Regions from separate parts of the Paraburkholderia largidicola genome, predicted to be linked through region 1. Evidence: predicted binding sites of a transcription regulator. Region 1 holds the regulator's gene; each other region holds the start of a gene.
What was found. The regulator LexA, encoded in region 1, represses DNA repair genes until DNA is damaged. The targets are predictions, from matches to a motif close to ACTGTATNNNNATACAGT.

Region 1 (5,262 bases):
CCAGTTCGTCGCGCAGCGTGACGGGATCGGGGCCGTACACTTCGATGACGTCGCAGCCTATTTCCGAAGCGATCAATTCATTCGGCGCGCCTTCCGCGATCTTGCGTCCTTCCTCGATCACGCACAGCCGGTGACACAGACGCTCGGCTTCTTCCATGAAGTGCGTGGTCAGCAGAATCGTCTTGCCGCGCGCGAGCAGCGAGCGTAGCCGCTCCCAGATCAGATGGCGCGCCTGCGGATCGAGGCCGGTGGTCGGCTCGTCCATGATGAGCACGTCGGGATCGTTGATGAGCGCGCGCGCGAGCGTGAGCCGCCGTCTCATCCCGCCCGACAGTTCGCTGACGCGCGCATCGGCCTTGCTTTCGAGGCGCGCGAATTCGAGCAGCGTCGGCGCCATCGCGCGACACTGCGCGGCGGACAGGCCGAAGTAGCGGCCGAACACCAGCAGGTTTTCGCGGACGGTGAAATCGGGATCGAGATTGTCGAACTGCGGCACGACGCCGACGCGCGCCCGCGCAAAGCGCGAGCGGACTGGAATCGGTTCGCCGCACAGACGGATGCTGCCCGCATCGGGCGCCGCGATGCCGAGCAGCATGCGCAGCGTCGTGGTCTTGCCGGCGCCATTGGGACCGAGCAGTCCGAAACATTCGCCCGCGCGCACATGAAACGACAAGCCGTCGACGACAGTCTTCCCGCCATAGCGCTTCTCGACCTGATGAAATTCGATTGCAGCTTCGGACATACGTGGACGGATGCTCCCTGAATAGGTGCTTGTCGGGTACACAGCGCGGTGCAAAGCGGGTGCAAAGCGCCATGCGGCTGCCTATTTTAGGGCATCGTGCGTGCCGCGTTTGGCGCATGGATGCGTATCGCTGGCGGATCGGGTGCACGATCTTGCAGCGCGTCATGCCGGACTGCGCGGGCCACCGCACTTAGCGTTTTCCATCCCTTGCATGTCGAATTGCGGCGCACCATGATTCAGATGAGACCGCGATAGTCGCGGGCATGGGGGGAAGCAAAATGGCGAGCTACAACAAGATTCTGCTGTGCTACGACGGCTCGCGTGAAGGCCGCAAGGCATTGCGTTGCGGCGCGAATCTGGCGCTCGATCTCGGCGCGGAAACGCATTTGCTGTCGGTCGTCGACATGCGTTCGAGCATCGCGCAAAGCGCGGGCCTGTTGACGGACGTCGCGTGCGGCAGCTTCGAAAAGACCGCGCGTGAAATCCTGCAGGAAGGCGTCGACTGGCTCACGGAACGTGGCGTGAAGGCGACGGGGCATTTCGCGTTCGGGCATCCCATCGACGAAATTGCCTCGCTTGCGAATGAATTGCACGCCGATCTCGTGGTGGTCGGGCATCGCTGCCGCACGGGGCTGTCGCGCTGGTGGATGGGCGCGGGCAATACGCCGCTGCTTGACCGCGTCTCGTGCAGCATTCTGGTTGCGTGCTCGTCGGCGGCTGAAGAGGAACAGGCGGCTGCGTGACGCAGCCGCCGTCGGCGCACGTGGCGTGAAGAAGCGTCAGCCGTTCAAATCCACGGCTGACAGCTTCCAGGTAAAGAGTCCCTGGCGAAGGAAGATCGCTGCATAGCGCGTGTCGCCGACGCCGTGCTGATAAGTCACGACGAATTCATTGACACCGCGGTAGCCCGCCGTGGTTTGCGGCGGTTGAGGCGGCGTGTTGCCGTTGGCGTTAGCCTGGCTCGACGCAGGCGCAGGCGCAGGCGTTTGTGGCGAATTGGGCGCCGGATTGTCTGCTGGCGCAGCGGGCGGCGGAGGCGGGCGCTCGCCCGGTTCGCCGCGTGGTGGAATGCCGTTGAGCAACGCGGCGACACCATCCGGCGTCGCATAGGCATCGACGAGCGGGCCTATCAATGCAACACCGATCATCGCGCCGATGGCGGCAAGCGGATTGCCGTTGTGTTGCACGTCGAGCCGGCGCGTCAGCAATCCCGTGACCTGTAACTTGAGGCTGTCGCGCAGCGCCGGGTAATCGACGTACGCATTGACCGTGTCGACATCGCGGGAATCGGCGGCGCGTTTGAGCCGGTCAAGTGCGATATACGGCGATGCGTACGCATAACCCAGTGCAGCCACGACGACGATCACGATCAACGCGATCAGAAGTGGCCGACCCACCCGGCCTTTCATCTTTACCAGACCTGCCATTGTGCAGAACGCTCCGTTTTCAATGTCGATCAGGTGTGGACCCGATCGGCACTGAAACGATCCCACGAGTTTGCAAGCAAGCGTTTCCGGACGTCGATATCAAGCGCATGCGGCGCGCTCACGCCGCCTGTTGGGCCAGCTGATCGCCTTGCTCGGCAATCGCGCGATCGATCATATTGCAGACGGCGTCCACCGTGCCGACCATGATGAGCCGCGACGACCCGTGATAGACCCGCACGGGTGCGCGCCGCGCCGGTTCCGCATTGAGGCCCGAGTTCAGCGACACGCGCGCAAACGCCGGCTGCGCGGATGGCAGCGCCTGGGGTTCTTCATCGAACAGCGATGCCGTGCGGCCCGCGACGTTCGACGCAAGCGCCGTCAGCGAACCACAAGGGACAAGCTCGCGCAGATGGCGCAGACGACCGAACTGGCGAAAGGGCAGCAAGCGGGCAAGGCGTTCCATGAGTCTCTCCAGACAGTGTTCAGCTAATTAGAATTCAGTCGGCCGGATCAGCCCGACCGCGATGCCTTCCAGCGCGAACTCCGCGCTGCCGGCCTGAACAAAAATGTTTTCGTAATCGGGGTTCTCGGCGATCAGCTCGATACCGTTGGGCCGGCGCTTCAGGCGCTTCACAGTCACGTCGTCACCCAGACGCGCGATGATGATCTGGCCATCTTTCGCTTCGCTCTTCTTCTGTACGGCCAGCAGATCGCCGTCGAAGATGCCCGCGTCGCGCATCGACAGGCCGCGCACCTTCAACAGGTAGTCGGGCTTGCTCGAGAACAGCGACGGGTCGCACGTGTATGTCTGCGAGATATGTTCTTGCGCGAGGATCGGGCTACCGGCTGCCACGCGACCTACGAGCGGCAGTGACAACTGCATGATGCTCGCGTGCGGCAGCGTGAACTGGTGCGGGGAATCGTCCTGGCCCGCAAGCAGACGGATGCCGCGCGACGCGCCCGCCGCCAGCTCGATCACGCCTTTGCGCGCCAGCGCCCTCAGGTGTTCTTCCGCCGAATTGGCGGAGCTGAAACCGAGCTCGGCGGCAATCTCGGCCCGCGTGGGCGGGAAGCCCGTGCGCTCGATGGCGCGGCGGATCAGTTCGAAAACCTGCTGCTGACGTGCGGTGAGTTTGGTCATGGCGCCACTGTATGGATAGACAGGTGACTGTATTTTTATACAGTATTCGGCGCATTTCAAGCTTTACTTTAAGTTCGTCGCGCCGGGTGTCGTGTGAACGTCGAAAGCCGACGCTGTAACGGCCTAAAGAACGCGTGCACGGACGCAAACCATTCCTTTACCACTATTGCGTATTAAAAAATGAAGAAACATTATTTTTAATGATGAAGCCGCCCGGATAGACTGGCCTCCATTGATGCAGCAGCAACGCCCGCGCAGCGGCAGAGGCGCTTGCCGCTTGCGCAGCAGCGAAACGCGGCAATCAGCGGAAAACAGGCAGTCACACCAACAAGACGGAGAAGGTCGATGGGCATTCGGATCACGGGGTTGGCAGGAGCACAGAAGGCAAGGCGCAGCAGCGCGAAGCGACTGGTCGCGGCGCTCGCGTTGGGCGCAGCGTCGGCGGTCGGGATGATCGCGCAGGCGCATGCGGATACGACGCTGCTCAACGTTTCTTACGATCCGACCCGCGAGTTGTACCAGGACGTCAATCAGGTCTTCGGCAAGGAATGGAAGGCGAAGACGGGCGAGTCGGTCACCTTCAAGCAGTCGCACGGCGGCTCGGGCGCGCAGGCGCGTTCGGTGCTCGACGGCCTGCAGGCCGACGTCGTGACGCTTGCGCTCGCTTACGACATCGATGCACTCGCCAACAAGGGCCTGATCGACAAGAACTGGCAGAAGCGCCTGCCCGACAACGCGTCGCCGTACACGTCGACGATCGTGTTCCTCGTGCGCAAGGGCAACCCGAAGCACATCAAGGACTGGGACGATCTGGTGAAGCCGGGCGTGTCGATCGTGACGCCGAACCCGAAGACCTCGGGCGGCGCGCGCTGGAACTATCTGGCGGCGTGGGCGTACGCGGCGCATCTGCCGGGCGGCAACGACCAGAAGGCGAAGGAATTCGTGTCGAAGCTATATAAGAACGCAGGCGTGCTCGACTCCGGCGCGCGTGGCGCGACGACGAGCTTCGTTCAGCGTGGCATCGGCGATGTGCTGATCGCATGGGAAAACGAGGCGTTCCTGTCGGTGAAGGAATTCGGCACCGACAAGTTCGAGATCGTGGTGCCGTCGGCGAGCATTCTGGCCGAGCCGCCCGTCGCCGTGGTGGACAAGGTGGTCGACAAGCACGGCTCGCGCAAGCTCGCCGACGCATATCTGAACTTCCTTTATAGCGAGGAAGGCCAGGAGATCGCCGCGAAGAACTTCTACCGTCCGCGTTCGAACAAGGTGCCGGCCACGCTGACCGAGAAGTTTCCGAAGTTGAAGCTGTACACGGTCGACGACTCGTTCGGCGGCTGGACGAACGCGCAGAAGACGCACTTTGCCGATGGCGGTGTGTTCGATTCGATCTACCAGCCGCAGTGAAACCACGCAGCGGCCATGTTTGAACAAAGGCGCGCCCTCGGGCGCGCTTTCGGCAATGGTGCGACGGCACGCGTTGCAACGCATAAAACCTGAAAGAGCTTTCGCATGACGACGTTGACCTTTCGCAAGCCGAGCGCGATACCCGGCTTCGGCCTGACACTCGGCATCACGCTGGCGTATCTGAGCCTCGTGGTGCTGATTCCGCTCGCGGCCACTTTTCTCAAGACGGCTACGCTCGACTGGAGCCAGTTCGTGCGCGCCGTCACGTCGCCGCGCGTGCTCGCGTCGTACCGGCTGACGTTCTTCTCGGCGCTCGGCGGCGCGCTGATCAACGCGGTGTTCGGCTTTCTCGTCGCGTGGGTGTTGGTGCGCTACGAGTTTCCGTTCAAGCGCATCGTCGATGCCGTCGTCGATCTGCCGTTCGCGCTGCCTACATCGGTGGCGGGCATCTCGCTCGCGGCGATCTATTCGGGCAATGGCTGGGTCGGCCAGTTTCTCGAACCGCTCGGCATCAAGATCGCGTTCACGCCGGCGGGCGTGCTGGTCGC
Region 2 (5,262 bases), 530 kb from region 1:
TTCGACTGATTGCCAAATCGGTCATGGCCTCATCCAGATTCGGCTATGCGCTAGAGTCATTGGGCGCCGATGTTGTTGTTCGTATCGTCGAGCGATACCTCGCCGACTATCGGAACGTATTTAGCGACGACACTCGACTGAAGGAACTGATGAATTGCCTCAATTTGTTCGTCAGCGCCGGTTGGCCAGCCGCTCAGTCCCTTGCATTCCGGCTCGCAGAAATCTGGCGGTAGCGGTTCACCATTTGGCCCCCATTCCAGTCTCGGTCTCGCTGATATCCCGAATCTACCGATATCAACGGTAAGCCTGCTGATTCTAGACGGCTCAATGGCAATGCTTTGCGCGAAATCAGTAGAATTTTGGGTACCATAAACCACGATATCGGGCGGCTCGCCCCGCTCCTTCGAGATGAAGCGCTCGAACAGCATGTTGCCGCGCGCCGGATCGACCTCGGTCACGCCAAGGCAATAACACACAGCCGAGTTGGCAGCCGATCCGCGCCCCTGACACAGAATGTGCTGGCTGCGCGCATAACGCACGATGTCGTAGACGGTCAGGAAGTACGGTTCATAGCCGAGGTCGGCGATCAGCGCGAGTTCGTGCTCGATCTGTTCCTGCACGTTGAACGGAATGCCCGACGGAAAGCGGTACTGCGCGCCGATGTACGTTTCCTGCCGCAGATAGGCAGTCGGCGTGTAGCCTTCCGGCACGAGTTCGTCGGGGTATTCATAGCGAAGTTCATCGAGCGAAAACGCGCAGCGCGACAGCACGCTGATCGTCTCGCGTATCGTATGTTCGGGATACAGGTTCGCGATGCGCAAGCGCGAGCGCAAATGCTGCTCGGCGTTCGGCGCGAGTTCGTAGCCGCATTCGTGCACCGGCCTGCCGACACGGATCGCCGTCATCGTGTCCTGCAATGGCTTGCGCGAGCGCACATGCATCACGACGTGACCCAATGCGACGACGGGCACGTTCTGCTTCTCCGCGACATATTCGAGCGCGCCGCGATGAATGTCGTCCATTGCGCGCTGATGCAGCACGAGCCCGGCCCATGCACGACCGGGAAACGTCTCGTCGAGCCATTCGATCTGCGCGTCGAGCACCTCTTCGTTCGCGGGGAAGTCGGGCACGAGGATCGCGAGGCAATCAGGCATGCCACGCAGATGCGCGTGCTCGCGATCGGGCCGCGACAGATCGTGCGGCGTGAGCCGGTATTCGCCCTTCGGCGCGCGCGTGCGCGCAAGCGTGATCAGTTCCGACAGATTGCCGTAGCCCTCGCGATTCTGCGCGAGCAGGATCAGGCCGAACGCGGGCGTGCCATCGGCGTTGCGCAACTGGAAGTACGAGCCGATCACAAGGGGCAAGCCCACCTCCTTCGCCGCGACATGCGCGCGCACGACGCCCGCGAGCGAACACTCATCGGTGACGGCGAGTCCTGAATAGCCGAGCTGAAACGCGCGCTCGGCGAGTTCTTCCGCATGCGACGCGCCATGCAAAAACGTGAAGTTCGAGAAACAGAACAGCTCGGCGTAGGCCGGCAAGGCGTTGAAGGTCGTGTCCATCGCGCGTCATCCGAACAGGCCGTGCAGGAACCAGCGCGGTTCCTCTTCGGCATCGCGGCTGCTGACGCGCTCGTAATAAACCCAATAGCAGCTGCGGTCTTCCCCTTGCATCACGAAATAGTCACGCGTGACGAGCGCGCCATCGAACCAGCCCGCTTCGATCCGCTCCCCCGGCGATACCATCTTCAACGGCGAGCCATAAAATGGCCGGTGCTGGCGCATGAGCAGTCGCACGGGCGTCGCCAGCATCCATGTCGGACGCGGCAAGCCTTTAGGCAACTGCATTTTCTTTTCCACGTGGTTGATCGACACCCAGCGGTTCGCGATTTCGGGCCGGTAATCGGCCGTCGGCGCGGGACGCAGCACGTTCTCTTCGCCGTTGCGCGCGATCAGCAGTTCGATCAGGCGCGCGTGATCCGCCGGTGAGCCGCCCGGTTGAGGGAAAAGTTGATCGGTGGCAGGCGCGGCAGCGTCGACCTTCGATGCATCGAGCCGCAACACGATAGCGGGCGCCTCCAGCGTGAGGCGGTGCAGCCGCTCCTTCACGAGACGCAACAGATGATCTTCGTGCCATGCGGCCTCGCCCAACGCGATGTCGATCGACGTCGGCGCAATGGCTTCGCGGCCGCGCTCATGCTCGAACGACAGCGTGATCGCCGTCACGGCCAGTTGCTTCGCGCACAACCAGCCGCATAGCTGCACGATCAGCCGATGCGCGGCAAACACAGCGCCGTCCGCATGCTCCAGACGATCGGGCAATTCGAGGCGCGCGCTGAACGTGGGCGGCAGCTCGAGCCAGTCGAACAGTTCCGGCGCGGTGCCGAATGCGCGGTCGAGCGAATCCAGCAGATGCTCGCCGCAGCGCCGCTGCAGGCCGGCGCGCGGCAGACGGCGCACGTCGGCAATCGATTCGCAGCCAAGACCGCTGAACCAGTCGGCGAACGGACGGATTTCCGGCACGGCGAGCATCGGCAGCGGCTCGAGCACGCGCTCGAGCGATGCGAGTTGCAGCACACGCCGGTTGCCGTGTTTCGCCAGCAGCCATGCGCCCTGCCCGGTCGGCGCGGCGCTGATGCGCGCCGTCAGTCCGAGCGCGTCGAGAATCGCCTTCGCCTGACGGCACAACGGCAACAGTCCGCCGAAAAGCCGCAAGCTCCCGCCGACTTCGACGAGCACCGTCGCTTCGTCGAGCAGCGTGACATCGGGCGAAAACTTCATCAGCGCGATGCCGACCTCGCGCTGCGTGGCGTTCTCGCGTGCGATGTCGCGCTCGTACAGCGCCGTTTCCGGCGACAGCGTCAGCACGCCACCCCGCTTCATCCCTAGCCGCACGCCCGCTGCACGGGCCGCGCCGTCGGCGATCGCGACCTTGTCTTTCTCCAGCACTGCGCTGCCGTGCTCGGGTTCAGGCGACCACCTCGGTCGGAACACTTCGAGCGGCAACTTCGGCAAGTGGACGGCGAGAAAGACGCGCATGACGGGAAAACAGAACAGGGGTGGGTTGAAGAGGAATCGACAGAGGCTCCGCGCGTGTTGGGCCTCGTCGTTTCACGATGTCGACCATCAGACCGTCGGCCGATGGTCGTAACGCCAACCGCAGTAAAGCCGGCGATGAGTCCTGAGCCGAAGCAAGCGGCCGGACCATGATGAAGAGCGTCTCGGACGACTGCGCAGCCAGATGCAGCCGACGTAGCGATGACGCCTGCGCATGCTGCGCCCATAAGATGAGTGCGCCGCAGGTGCCGGCGCGCAGAATCTGCTCGGCGGACCAGAAGGCGTCGGAGCTTTTGGGCGCTTTGACCTGCAACAGGCTGTCGAGGGAGAGTCCGATGTAATCGAGGCCAAGGCCGTCCGGAATGTGCGGCGGTTGTACCAGCGCGATGGGGCGATCGCCCAGTGAACTCAATGCAGGCCGTAACAGTCGCATCTCACCGACTCCCGGCACCTGAACCAGCAAGTCGACCAGCGCGCCGATGGGCCAGCCACCGCCGGGTAACTCGGTGGATAGCGCGGGATACCCGGTATCAAGCGTGCGCCGCCCGCCGCGTGCGATCTGCGAGGCTCGCCATAGCGATGGGTGAATCTCTTCGGCACGCGTGGCTGCGGATGACATTGGCGTAGGAAAATACCTGTATATATGTACAGTATCCTACACGGAAATGGGCGCGGGAATGGGGCCCTTTTTGCGAAGGGTTCAGGGTTTTCTTAGGATTTGGGAAGCTGGTTTGCGTGGCTGCTAAGACGTATTGTCAGACATTTTGTTGGGTTTGTTTGAGCGCGAATTGACAGTCTGCGATCGGTGATGAGTGATCGCACTGCTGGTCAAGATGTCCAAAGGACAAAACGGAAGGAGTTGGTGTGCTGAGCGTAGACCGTCAGCAGGCGACGATTGCCGTCAGATGAGATGTGAGTGCAAAGCTGCGCGAATGACGTCTGCGTCAGTTCACGCTTGGTAAGTAAGCGGCTCACGAGGGCCGTTCTGGCATAGCGATTGAGGTTTTGGATAGTTTGGTATCCACCAAATTTATGGTGGGAACCAAAGTGGACAAGACGTGGGATGAGCGCTCCGCAGGCAGCGCATATAAACGGCCGAACTTTCCGACCGAATTCAAGCGGCAACTCGTCGAACAATCGTTCGAGCCGGGTGCGTCGGTAGCGTTGATCGCGCGCAGCAACGATATCAACGCGAACCTGCTGTTCAAATGGCGGCGGCTCTATCTGGCAGGAGAGTATGGTTTGCCAACGCTCCCGGAGGGCGCGGCGCCGAAACCGACACAGCAGGCACCTTCGCTGTTGTCTGTGGATGTCGTCGCTGAAGCAGCCAGCCATACGCCACCGACGGCAGTCACGACAGTACGGTCTCCAGAGGATCTTTGTGAGATCGAGTTCGACCGTGCGCGCCTGAGAGTTCGCGGCAACGTGTCACCGGATATGCTGCGCCTGCTGATTCGGGAGCTTACCCGATGATCGGCCTGCCGGCTGGCACTCGCATCTGGATCGCTGCCGGCGTCACCGACATGCGCGCCGGTTTTCAGGGGCTGGCGGCGAAGGTGCAGACCGCGCTCGAGGAGAATCCGCTGGGCGGCAACGTCTTCATTTTTCGCGGGCGGCGCGGCGACCTGATCAAGATCTTGTGGGCCACAGAGGACGGGCTTTGGCTCCTTGCGAAGCGGCTCGAACGAGGGCGTTTTATCTGGCCGCAGGCTGACGGTGGCAAGGTCCATCTGACCCATGCACAACTGTCGATGTTGCTCGAAGGCATCGACTGGCGTCAGCCGCGTCGAACGGCGGCGCTATCGGTGTTGTAAACGGCCTGGCGCACGCGTAAACTCCGGCGCATGACCGATGATGTCCCACTGCCGGATGACGTCGATGCGCTCAAAGCCTTGCTGATCGAGGCCCGCGCCCAGCTTGCCGAACGTGATATCGAGATCGAGCAGCTTAAGGCTCAGATCGACAAGCTCAGGCGGATGCAGTTCGGCCGCAAATCCGAGCAATTGGACCGCCAGATCGAGCGGCTCGAAACCAAACTGGAGGATCTGACGGGTGGGCGTGGTGCCGCCGATGTTCGCCGTGCCCGCGCGTCGGGTACGAGCGCGCCAGTCGGTACGACGGCCCCGAAGGAGGCGTTGCCGCCGCATCTGCTGCGCGAAGAGCACGTGCTTGACACTGGTTCGAACTGCCCGAACTGCGGCAACGC
Region 3 (5,262 bases), 470 kb from region 1:
GAAGGAGGCAACACCATGCAGGTAGAACTGGCGCAACTCGCGCTGATCGACAGCGACGTCGCGCACAACACGCGCAAGGTCGTCGAAACGATCGGACGGGCCGACACAGCGGGCGGCACGAAGCTGATCGTGTTCCCCGAAACGACGCTATCCGGTTTTCCGACGCGCGAGAACGTCGCCGACGTCGCGCAGACGATCGACGGCCCCGCGCTGTCCACGGTGCGCGACGCCGCCCGCCAACAAGGGGTCGCCGTCGCAGTGGGCCTCGCCGAGCGCGACGGCAACCAGTTCTACAACACGACAGTGCTGGTCGACGAACGCGGCGAGATCGCACTGCGCTATCGCAAGACGCATCTGTGGGCATCGGATGTAGGCGTATTCACACCCGGCGACCGCTTCGAAACCTGCATGTGGAACGGCCTCACCGTGGGCCTGCTGATCTGCTACGACATCGAATTTCCCGAATCGGCACGTGCCGTCGCGGCGCTCGACGCCGATCTGCTGATCGTCACCAACGGCAACATGGACCCGTTCGGCCCCGTGCATCGACGCGCGATCACGGCCCGCGCGATGGAGAATCAGATGTTCGCGCTGATGGTGAACCGCTGCGGCTCGGGCGACGACAACCTGACGTTCCCCGGTCTCTCCGCGCTGATCGATCCGTTCGGCGAGACGGTGCTCGAACTGGGCAGCGACGAGACGGTGACGAAAACAACCGTCGATCTCAAGCGGCTCGAAGCAAGCCGCGAGCACTACAACTATTTGCACGATGCACGCGTGCCGCTTGGCCTCGTGCCCGTCGAACAGTCGAATGGCCGTCGTGCGTTGATGGTCGAAGCGCGCCGCCGCCGCACCGACTGAACGCTTTCAGCAGTTTGCAAGGGATGCACCGCACGGGGCCATGCGCGCCGCGCGCGCGTGCGCTCACGTCCGTCGAAATGCCAGTCATAAGGCATCCATACGACATCCATATCGGCCTTTCCTATCGGCCTGGCTTTAGGAGAAATCATGCAAGCGTCGTCATCCCATGAACCGTCGCACCTGAAGCGCACGCTCGGCTTGCCGTCCGTGCTGCTGTTCGGTCTCGCCTATATGGCGCCGCTGATCGTCTACGGCACCTACGGCGTGCTCGCCAAAGCCAGCGACGACACGGCCGCCCTCGCCTATCTGCTCGCGCTGATCGCAATCGCGTTCACCGCGCTCAGCTATGGCAAGCTCGCGCGGCTCTTCCCCGTCGCCGGCTCGGCGTACACGTACACGCGCAAGACCTTCAACGCGCATCTGGGTTTCCTGATCGGCTGGGCGACGCTGCTCGATTATTTCTTCCTGCCGATGGTGATCTGGCTGATCGGTGCGGCCTATCTGAACGCGGCGTTTCCGCATGTGCCGTCGTGGATCTGGATCGTCGCGTTCATCGTGCTGACGAGCGGCCTCAACATCGTCGGGATCGAACTGGCTGCGCGCTTCAACATCGTGCTGATGGTCGTGCAACTGGCCATCGTCGCGATGTTCGTCGCGCTCTGCTGGCACTATGCGTCCGCGGCGGCGGGTCCGGGCGGGATCGCGATGGCCGAACCGTTCTTCAAGCCGCACGTGCCGCTCGGCGCGACGATGGCGGGCGCAGCAATTGCCGCGTATTCGTATCTCGGCTTCGATGCCGTGTCGACGCTGACGGAAGAAACCATCGATCCGAAGAAGAACATGCCGCGCGCGATCCTGCTGATTGCGCTGATCGGCGGCGCGATCTTCGTGATTGCTGCGTACACGATGCAACTGGCGCACCCCGGTGTCGAGTTCAAGGACACGGACTCGGCCGCGTTCGAAGTGGCAAAGATGATCGGCGGCGATATTTTCGTGACCGTGTTTCTCGCGGGCCTGATCCTCGCGCAGTTTGCATCGGGTATCTCGGCGCAGGCGAGCGTCGGCCGCCTGCTGTATGCGATGGGCCGCGATGAAATCCTGCCGAAGCGCTTCTTCGGCTACATCCATCCGCGCTTCAAGACGCCAGCGATCAATATCGCGATCGCGGGCATCGTCGGGCTGATCGCGCTGAAGCTCGATGTGGCCACGTCGACGTCGTTCATCAACTTCGGCGCGTTCCTCGCGTTCACGGCCGTCAACCTGTGCGTGATTCGCGTGTATCTGTCGGGCAATCATGGCGATCGCAAGATCGGCGTGCTCGGCGGGCTGGTGTTCCCGCTGATCGGCGCGGTGGCCGATATCTGGCTGCTCGCGAGCCTCGAGAAGACGGCGCTCGTGCTCGGCGCAGCGTGGTTCGTGCTCGGGATTGCGTATCTGTGCTGGATCACGCGCCTGTTCCGCCAGGCGCCGCCTGAAGTGGCGATCTGAACGGACACGGTAATACGCGATTTGCTGATGCGGATCGTGCTCCAGAAAACGCGGCGCCACGTGCGCCGCGTTTTTTATGTTCGCGCGATTCGGTTATTTGCCTGAAAACTGGAACAAGACCAGGACAGCCGCGGGATTCACCCAACTAGCGACGCTATGAACGACACGCGCCGGCGTAGAATACTGTGCGCATATACAGTATCACGATCCGCCCATGGAACTGCTCAAAAAGCTCGAAATACTCGCCGACGCCGCCAAGTACGACGCGTCGTGTGCGAGCAGCGGCGCGCCGAAGCGCAGTTCGCGCGGCACGGACGGGCTCGGCGCGAGCACGGGCGCGGGCATCTGCCACAGCTTCACGCCTGACGGCCGCTGCGTGTCGCTGCTGAAAATCCTGCTGACCAACTTCTGTCTGTACGACTGTCAGTATTGCGTGAACCGCCGCACGAGCAACGTGCCACGCGCCCGTTTCACGCCCGAGGAAGTCGTAAGCCTCACGCTCGACTTTTACCGGCGCAATTACATCGACGGTCTGTTTCTCAGTTCCGGCGTGATCCGCTCGTCGAACTACACGATGGAGCAACTGGTGCGTGTCGCGCAGTCGTTGCGCGAAGAGCATCTGTTTCGCGGCTATATCCATTTGAAGACCATTCCCGATGCCGACCCGGAGCTGATCGCGCAAGCGGGCCGTTACGCGGACCGCCTGAGCGTCAACATCGAACTGCCGACGGAGATCAGTCTGGAACGGCTCGCGCCCGAGAAGAGCGCGCGCACGATCCGCCTCGCGATGGGCTCGATCCGCCTCGCCAGCGATGAAGCCGAGAGCGACGCGAAGGCGCCGCGGTTCTCGCCTGCTGGGCAAAGCACGCAGATGATCGTCGGCGCGGACGACACCAGCGACAGCACGATCCTGCAAACAGCCGAAACGCTTTACGGCTCGTACCGGCTCAAGCGCGTCTACTACTCCGCGTTCAGCCCGATTCCCGACAGTCCGACGGCGTTGCCCGCCCAGGCGCCGCCGCTGTTGCGCGAGCATCGTTTGTATCAGGCGGATTTTCTGCTGCGCGGCTACGGCTTTCGCGTCGACGAACTGTTCGATACGCCCGGCAATCTTGCGCTCGATATCGATCCGAAGCTCGCGTGGGCGCTGAGTCATCGGGAGAGCTTCCCCGTCGACCTGAATCGCGCCAACGTACGCATGATCGCGCGCGTGCCGGGCATCGGCGTGCGCAACGCGAAGCGTCTCGTGGCGCTGCGGCGCTCGCGGCGCATCCGCTATCAGGATCTCGTGCAGTTGCGCTGCTCGATGGACAAGACGCGGCCCTTCGTGACGACAGCAGACTATCGCCCCGCGCACGCCGATCTGTCGACGCAGCGCTTACGTCATGCGCTGACGCCGCCGCCCACGCAGTTGTCGCTGCTTTGACACCGGGCGCGAGCGCATGCAAGTCATTTCGATCGACGACAGCTATGCGGCCTGGCGCGCAGCCGCGCTGCAGGCGCTCGCGAGCCGCATTGCGCCTGAGGATATCGACTGGCGTGTCATTGGCGATGACGATCATGCGGCCACGCCCGCGCTGTTCGACGATCACGCGTCTGTGTCGCCTGCAACGACCGCTCCCGTCGATGTCCGCATTTCCCGCGAACTCGGCGAACTGCTGAAAGACGCGGCGCTCTATCGCGACACGGCACGCTGGGCGTTCCTCTACCGGGTGCTCTGGCGATGGCAAGAAGGCGACCGCTCGGTCGCGTCCGCCGCCGATAGCGACGGCGCGCGCCTGTACAAGATGGCCAAGGCCGTGCGACGCGCCAAGCACGACATGATCGCGTATGTGCGTTTCCGGCTGCGCGAACCGGGCAACGATGCGCCTGCGGCTGATCTGCCCGAGTACGTCGCGTGGTACGAGCCGGAACACGATGTGCTGGCATGGTCGGCCGAGCATTTTGCACGCCGCATGGGCCGCTCCACATGGCTCATCTCGACGCCCGATAGCGCCGCATGGTGGGACGGCAGTGCGTTGCGACTCGAACGCCGCCCGGCGTCATCCAGCGACCGCTGCACGCACACCGCCGACGAAGCCGAAGCGCTCTGGCTCGCCTACTACCGCAGCACGTTCAATCCCGCGCGCCTGAACGAAACGGCGCTCGAGCAGCACATGCCTGTGCGCTTCTGGAAAGGTTTGCCCGAGGGTCAGCTCATTCCGTCGATGATCAGCGAAGCGAAAAGCGGCGCGCAGCGGGTCGCGCAGGCGCGTGGCGTCGGCGTGCTGGGCGGCAAAAGTGTGCCCGTCGACGCACAGAGCGCACAGCCGGCGCGTCAGCAGCCATCGACGCTCGACGCTTGCCAGCGCTGCGAGTTATGGCGGCACGCAACGCAGGCCGTCGATGGCATCGGTCCCGACGATGCGCGCATCATGCTGATCGGCGAGCAGCCCGGCGACCAGGAAGATCTCGCGGGCAAGCCGTTCGTCGGGCCAGCGGGCCGTTTGCTCGACGTCGCGATCGAACGTGCGGGGTTACGGCGCGAGCAGCTTTATCTGACCAACGCCGTCAAGCACTTCAAATGGCTGCTGCGCGGCAAGCGACGTCTGCACAAGACAGCGGCGCAGCAGGAAATCGATGCGTGCGGCTACTGGCTCGAACGCGAACTGGAGCGCGTGAAGCCTGCCGTCGTCGTTACGCTGGGCGCGACCGCGTTGACTGCGCTGCTGCACGAGAAAGTCAACTTGCGCGATTGGATCGACAGGCCGATCGATGTGGACGGTATGCAAGTGGTTGCCACTTATCACCCTTCGTTCGCGCTGCGGCAGGAGAACGACGAGGCGCGCGAGCGCGTGCTGGAAGCGATCGCTTCCGCGCTAGCTCGGGCGCGGAATCTGGCTGATAGGGAGCGAGAACGGTGGCAGGCATCGC

Region 2: the regulator LexA is predicted to act here: its motif matches at 3,691-3,708, upstream of imuA (translesion DNA synthesis-associated protein ImuA).
Region 3: the regulator LexA is predicted to act here: its motif matches at 2,532-2,549, upstream of PPGU16_RS06675 (putative DNA modification/repair radical SAM protein).

What each region holds. Positions count from the first base shown of each region.
Region 1 is NZ_AP023174.1:1,964,427-1,969,688, reverse strand. Features, by position in the region: gene nodI (nodulation factor ABC transporter ATP-binding protein NodI) at 1-742, opposite strand, end outside; gene PPGU16_RS08760 (universal stress protein) at 1,021-1,485, shown strand; gene PPGU16_RS08755 (DUF2939 domain-containing protein) at 1,522-2,169, opposite strand; gene PPGU16_RS08750 (hypothetical protein) at 2,288-2,632, opposite strand; gene lexA (transcriptional repressor LexA) at 2,660-3,310, opposite strand; gene PPGU16_RS08740 (sulfate ABC transporter substrate-binding protein) at 3,656-4,714, shown strand; gene cysT (sulfate ABC transporter permease subunit CysT) at 4,820-5,262, shown strand, end outside.
Region 2 is NZ_AP023174.1:2,494,294-2,499,555, forward strand. Features, by position in the region: gene PPGU16_RS11065 (hypothetical protein) at 1-233, shown strand, start outside; partial or broken gene PPGU16_RS11070 (PHP domain-containing protein) at 372-1,562, opposite strand; gene PPGU16_RS11075 (Y-family DNA polymerase) at 1,569-3,038, opposite strand; gene imuA (translesion DNA synthesis-associated protein ImuA) at 2,968-3,675, opposite strand; gene tnpA (IS66-like element accessory protein TnpA) at 4,062-4,529, shown strand; gene tnpB (IS66 family insertion sequence element accessory protein TnpB) at 4,526-4,870, shown strand; gene tnpC (IS66 family transposase) at 4,901-5,262, shown strand, end outside.
Region 3 is NZ_AP023174.1:1,493,729-1,498,990, reverse strand. Features, by position in the region: gene PPGU16_RS06685 (carbon-nitrogen hydrolase family protein) at 16-861, shown strand; gene PPGU16_RS06680 (APC family permease) at 1,009-2,349, shown strand; gene PPGU16_RS06675 (putative DNA modification/repair radical SAM protein) at 2,564-3,775, shown strand; gene PPGU16_RS06670 (UdgX family uracil-DNA binding protein) at 3,792-5,262, shown strand, end outside.